2 linked regions of the Aquitalea magnusonii genome follow. The protein of the gene in region 2 interacts with the protein of the main gene of each other region in a pairwise test. Links are inferred from orthologs where the notes say so. Each region holds a gene or a part of one and is shown on either strand. Other genes may lie near its edges. The genes, in order: def and DLM_RS12395.

What was found.
Region 1: the proteins of DLM_RS12395 (region 2) and def interact in binary tests that used the Escherichia coli proteins (3 or more experiments, as listed by UniProt). The link is inferred for Aquitalea magnusonii from one-to-one orthologs.

Annotation. Positions count from the first base shown.
Region 1 is NZ_AP018823.1:4,608,072-4,611,340, reverse strand. Bases 249-3,198 are described here. They hold def (peptide deformylase), read right to left. Parts: upstream 2,001-3,198; coding sequence 1,497-2,000; downstream 249-1,496. Other genes in these bases: dprA (DNA-processing protein DprA), read left to right, coding at 3,162-3,198; DLM_RS21630 (LysM peptidoglycan-binding domain-containing protein), read left to right, coding at 2,128-3,165; fmt (methionyl-tRNA formyltransferase), read right to left, coding at 496-1,413; htpX (zinc metalloprotease HtpX), read right to left, coding at 249-449. In the rest of the region: more of htpX, read right to left, coding at 1-248; more of dprA, read left to right, coding at 3,199-3,269. UniProt on the Escherichia coli protein: Removes the formyl group from the N-terminal Met of newly synthesized proteins. Requires at least a dipeptide for an efficient rate of reaction. N-terminal L-methionine is a prerequisite for activity but the enzyme has broad specificity at other positions.
Region 2 is NZ_AP018823.1:2,612,114-2,615,298, forward strand. What follows is about bases 296-3,161. They hold DLM_RS12395 (aspartate-semialdehyde dehydrogenase), read right to left. Parts: upstream 2,297-3,161; coding sequence 1,295-2,296; downstream 296-1,294. Other genes in these bases: DLM_RS12390 (FimV/HubP family polar landmark protein), read right to left, coding at 296-1,140; asd (aspartate-semialdehyde dehydrogenase), read right to left, coding at 2,433-3,161. In the rest of the region: more of DLM_RS12390, read right to left, coding at 1-295; more of asd, read right to left, coding at 3,162-3,185.

The sequences.
Region 1 (3,269 bases), 2.0 Mb from region 2 along the record:
GCACCGGCCATGGTGGCGCTGATGGTGGAAATCAGGGTGTCACGATGCCGCACATGGGCCAGCTCGTGCGCCATCACCCCGCGCAGTTCGCGGTAGTCCAGCATGCGCATGATGCCGCTGGTGGCGGCGACGGCGGCGTGTTCCGGGTCACGCCCGGTGGCAAAGGCATTGGGCTGGTCTTCATGAATGACGTAGACCCGCGGCATGGGCAGGCCGGCACGCTGCGCCAGCTCAGCCACCATGCCGTAAAACTCGGGGGCGGAGCGGGCATCGACTTCCTGCGCGTTGTACATGCGCAACACCATCTGGTCGGAATTCCAGTAGGCGAACAGATTCATCCCGCCGGCAAACAGCAAGGCCAGCAACAGACCGCTCTTGCCCCCGATCAGCGCACCTATCACGCCGAGAAACGCCACAAACCCAGCCATCAGCATGGCTGTCTTGAACATATTGTTCACACCACCCTCCTTTTGCTGTGACCTATACAGACGCTTACTAACCCAAGCGGGTTCCCACCAGCGCGGCACGACCGGCGGCAAAATCGCGCGCACTAAGCCGTTTGCCGCCTGCTGCCTGTAGCTGGCTGAGCACCACCAGCCCGTCACCACTACCCACCACCACGCCCTCGGCATCGGCACGTAGCACCACCCCTGGGGCGGCCTGGCCGGCGATGGCGTGGGCAAACCATAGCTTCAGCGGCTCACCCTCCAGCCGGGTAAAGGCACCGGGAGCCGGATTGTAGGCGCGGATGGCCCGCGCGATATCTGTTGCCGGCAAGCTCCAGTCCACTTCGGCCTCGGCCTTGGTCAGCTTGTGGGCATAAGTGACACCCTCCTCTGGCTGCGCCTGCGCCTGCAGTCCATCCACACCGGCCAGGGTACTGACAATGGCCTCGGCACCGCATGCGGCCAGCTTGTCGTGCAGGCTGGCGGCGGTATCGTCCTTGGCAATGGCCACCGGATGCACCGACAGCATGGCACCGGTATCCAGCCCCACATCCATCTGCATGATGGTGATGCCGGTTTCCTTATCACCGGCCAGGATGGCTCGCTGGATGGGCGCAGCGCCGCGCCAGCGAGGCAGCAAGGAGGCATGGATGTTCAGACAGCCGCGCGGCGGAATGTCCAGCACCGCCTTGGGCAGCAGCAGGCCATAGGCGGCCACTACCATCAGTTCGGCCCCGATATCGCGCAGCATGGTCTGGGCTTCTTCCGTTTTCAGCGACAACGGCTGTTCCACGCGCAGGCCATGTTCCAGCGCCACGGCCTTCACCGGGCTGGGTTTGAGTTTCATGCCGCGTCCGGCCGGACGATCCGGCTGGGTCAGCACCAGGGCTATCTCGTGGCCGGCAGCCAACAAGCTGCGCAGCGCTGCTGCGGCAAATTCCGGCGTACCGGCAAAAATCAGTTTCATCGTAAGTCCGCAAGAAGAAAAGACAGGGCGGGCCTGTCCTTTTCACATGCACCACAGCCTGCCTGCGCAGGCTGGTGCCCTGATCACATATTCTGTTTTTCGCGTTTTTTCAGCTTGGTGCGGATACGGCCCTGCTTAAGCTCGGACAGGTACTCGACAAACACCTTGCCGTCCAGGTGATCGATTTCATGCTGGATGCAAATGGCCAGCAAGCCGTCGGCTTCCAGTTCATATTCGGCACCGGTGGCATCCTGGGCGCGCACCTTGACCCGCTCGGCGCGGGTGACTTTATCGTAAATGCCGGGCACGGACAGGCAGCCCTCCTCATACACGGTTTCACCTTCTTTTTCGATGATGACCGGGTTGATGAAGACACGGCGTTCGTTGTGATCCTCGGAAATATCCATCACCACAAGGCGTTTGTGGTAGTCCACCTGCGTGGCGGCCAGACCGATGCCCTTGGCTTCGTACATGGTTTCAAACATGTTGTCGATCTGGGTTTGCAGGGCTGCGTCAAAGGTCTCGACCGGCGTGGCCACGGTATGCAGACGCGCATCCGGATAATGCAAAATGTTCAGCAGCGCCATCGGTTTTCTTGCTCCAAGTTGTCGTAATGCCATCAGCACGTCGATAATATGACGTGTCTGACGCATGCTCGTTTGTCAAAGGAGCGCTCGCGGGCGCTCATTACACTCAAATATTGGGGCACTTTTCATGCGTAAAAGTATTATATCGCTTGCTCTGGCTCTGGGACTGGCTCTCCCGGCTTTTTCCGATACGCTGACCATCAAGCCCGACGCGCCGGCGCGCTATACCGTAGTCAAGGGCGACACGCTGTGGGGAATTTCCGGCCGTTATCTCAAGAGCCCATGGAAATGGCCCCGACTGTGGCAGATGAACAAAAGCGAGATCAAGAACCCCCACTGGATCTATCCCGGTGACGTGCTGGTACTCACCTACGTGAACGGCCAGCCGCGCCTGACCTTGGAAAAATCCGGTCAGGGCGATGTGCGCCTGTCACCTCAGGTACGCATGTCCGATATCGACAAAGCTATTGCCAGCATTCCTGCCAGAGCCATCGAACCCTTCCTCTACCGTCCACTGGTGGTCAACGAAGAAGAGTTTGCCACCTCGCCACGCCTGGTGGCTGGCCCGGAAGAGCGCCTGGCGTTTGGCACCGGCGATCGCGTGTTTGCCAATGGCGTGAGTACCGCGGGCAACTGGCAGATATATCGCGCCAGCAAGCCGCTGATCGACCCCGACACCAAGGAAAACCTGGGTTTTGAAGTGCTGTACGGCGGAGATGCCCAACTGGACAAAATGGGCGATGAAATCCAGACCATGCGCATCACGCGGGTTGCCAGCGAGATTCTGGTTGGAGACAGATTGATCAAGGCCCCGAAAGACCAGTTTGTCAGCTACGTACCGCACAGCCCGGACGGCAATATCCAGGGTCAGATCATCTCCGTGTATGACGGGGTGGATGGCGCGGCACAGTATTCCAACGTGGTAATCAACCGGGGCAAGCGTGAGCAGGTGGAACCCGGCGATGTATTCAGCCTGTTCAAGCATGGCAAGCCAATTACCGTGATAACCGCCGACGGCCAGAAAAAACAGGTGCTGCTGCCGGGGCAGACTGTGGGCAAGATTTTTGTCTACCGCGTCTTTGACAAGGTGTCGTACGCCCTGGTGCTGGACAGCACCGATGCCGTCAGTGTCGGGGATGTGGTCGCCCCGCCGGAAGGCGAATGAGCCAGTCCACGGCAGACTGGCTGCTGCTGGCACTGACCCCTGGCATCGGTCCGGCCGGTTTTCTCAAACTGATTGCCCGCTTCGGATCAGCCAGCCACGCCGTT
Region 2 (3,185 bases):
CAGCCAGGAACGCTCCGGCGGCGCAGGAGGAGCTGCCACCGGCTTGGGCGCAACCACCGGTTTGGGTGCCGGCACCGCTGCAACGGGGGCGCTCGCTTCGACAATGGGCTCAACCGCCGGCATGGAGGCTGCCGGTACCACGGCCTGTGGCTGCGATGCCTGCGGCTTGCCACTTTGCATGGCCTTGAGTTGCTGTTCCAGCGCGGCAATGCGCGCCTCGGCATCCTTCAGTGACTGTTCGCGCGCGCTAACCTGCTGTTCCAGCGCGGAAAGCTTGGCATCCGGTGCTGCGCCAGCGGCATCAGGCGGAACCAGTTTCAGGACATCAGTCCCCTTGGCAGCAGGCTGCGGTTTGACCGCCGGTGCCACCGGTGCCGTAGCTGGTGCCGTCGGTGCCGTGCCATCCGGATGCAAAATGGTATTGACCTGTTCAGCCGACAGGGCTTTTACCTTGCCGGCTGCCGGCACTTTCAAGGTAACGCCGGCTTTGAGCTTGTTGGGATTACCATCGCTAAAGGCATGCGGATTGTTCTGCACCAACGCCGCCATGGTCTGCTCCAGCGATGCGCCGGCGGGCTTCACCCTGGCGGCCATGCCACGCAAGGTAGAGCCGGAACGGGTTTGCACCACGCCGGGGACGATGGCGCGCGCAGGCTTGGCCGGCTTGGCCGCGTAGCGGCTGGACAGATTGTCCTCGGCATATTGCGGCATGTCCTGCACGATGGATTTGGCTTGTGGCGCGTTGTAGCTGGCCGGATCCAGCAGCACTGTGTACTCACGCACCGAGCGGCCGGAACTGGTTTTCGCCTCTACCACGAAACGCAGGTAGGGCTCATTGATGGGGACGGAAGAGCTGACTTTGATTACCGCGCCGCGTGCAGACGGGGCGACATGGAAGCGCAGTGCCGACATGCTGCTGCTGTAGTCGACATTCAGATCGCGGAAGGTATCCGGGCTGGCCAGCCCGATACGGGCAGTTTCCAGCTCACTCGAGCGAACCCCGGTCAACTCGATATCTGCGTGAAAGGTCTCCCCCAGGAAGGATCGCACATTGATCCTGCCAAGACCGGCCCATACATTTGCCGAGCAAACCATGGCGACCGCCAGCACGCTCAGCTTGAATTTTGCCTGATTATTCACAAGTCTACCTTCCGGCACTCATTTGTCTTGATTTTATTTCGCCCGTTCTACCCGCACGGACACACAACTGGCAACTAGTGCCATATTAGGCCCTAGCCAAGCTTTTAGCTAGATAACATAACAATAAAACCCCGGCTACGCCGGGGCTTTACATTTATTCAAATAGGCCAGCTTTATACAAAGACTCGGCCAAAAGAACGCAATTGAGGGCGGCACCAACACGAACATTGTCAGCACTGAGCCAAAAACTGAGCGTCTTTCCGGTCTTGCGCAAACGGCTAATCCAGACACCGTCATTACCGGTTGCCTCCATTGGCGTGATATAGCCACCATGCTGCTCGGCGGCAATCAATTGCAATCCTGCCGCCAACAGGCGATTACGTACTTGCACCAGATCAATATCCTCTTCAACCTCCAGTGATACTGCCCAGGCATGGCCAAAAAATACCGGCACACGCACACAACTGGCTTCTACCTGCAGCGCCGGCTGCTGCAACAGGCGACGCAATTCATTCACCACGGAGTGCTCTTCTTCGGAAACACCGTCTTCATCAAGCTGACCGATCTGCGGCAGCACATTAAAGGCAATGCGCTTGGCAAAAACGTTATTTTCCGACTCGCGCTGCGAGAATAAGGCAGTCGTCTGTTCTGCCAGTTCTTCCAGCGCCTTCTGCCCTGCGCCGGATACCGACTGATAAGTGGCAACCGTCAGGCGACGCGGCTGCAGGGGCAGCAAGGGGCGCAAGGCCATGGCCAAGGGTGTGACCGTGCAATTGGGTGCCGCCACCAGCGCCCCCGCCTCCAGTCCTGCCAATTGATCGCCATTGACCGACGGTATCACCAGCGGCACTTCCGCATCCAGCCGGTAGGCATCGCTGAAGTCAATTACCGTGACGCCTGCGGCGCGGGCTTGTGGTACATATTCGCGCGCCACATCGCTGCCAGCGACAAAAATGGCCAGCGCCACATTCTCGAAACCGAATTCGTCCAGTTGGCGGATGTCCAGTTCCAGATTGCCATAGCTGACGGTTGACGCCTCATGCTCCGGGCCATCCACGGCAAACACCCGCTCAGCCGGGAACTGGCGCTCGGCCAGCAGTTCGAGAACAGATTGGCCAACCAGGCCAGCGGCACCTACCACAGCAAGCTGCATCATCCGAATCAATCCTTACATTCCAGAAAAAAGCTGATTTTAACTCAGCCAAAAGCAAAGGGCGCAAAATGCGCCCTTTGCAGTGTAGTCGATTCCGGCTAGCTGCCAGATAAAAGCGTATCGACCATTTTACCCCGAATCAGCGTTCGATGAGGATGCGCAGCATGCGGCGCAGCGGTTCGGCCGCGCCCCACAGCAACTGATCACCAATCACGAAAGCGGACAGGTACTCACCACCCATGTTCAGCTTGCGTACGCGGCCCACGCCAACTTCCAGGCCACCGGTGATGGCGGCCGGGGTCAGTTCCTTGACGCTGATTTCGCGGTCGTTCGGCACCCATTTCACCCAGTCGTTGCCAGACTTGATGATGGCTTCGATCTCTTCCAGCGGCAGGTCTTTCTTCAGCTTCACGGTCAGTGCCAGGCTATGGCAGCGCATGGCGCCGATGCGCACGCACAGGCCATCCACCGGTATGGTGGCATCGGTGCCCAGAATCTTGTTGACCTCAGCCTGGCCCTTCCACTCTTCCTTGGACTGGCCGTTGTCCAGCTGCTTGTCGATCCAGGGGATCAGACCACCAGCCAGCGGCGCGCCGAAGAATTCGGTCGGCACGTCTTCGCGGATGGCAGCAGCCACCTTGCGGTCGATCTCCAGAATGGCGGACGACGGGGTAGCCAGTTCGTCGGCCACGGCAGCGTGTACCACACCCATGCCCTTGATCAGTTCGCGCATGTGGTTGGCACCACCGCCGGAAGCTGCCTGGTAGGTCATGGAGGAAACCCATTCCACCAGACCTTCACGGAACAGGCCGCCCATGCCCATCAGCATGATGGAGTTGGTACAGTTGCCACCGATGTAATCTTTCACGCCCTTGGCCAGTGCGCTGTCGAT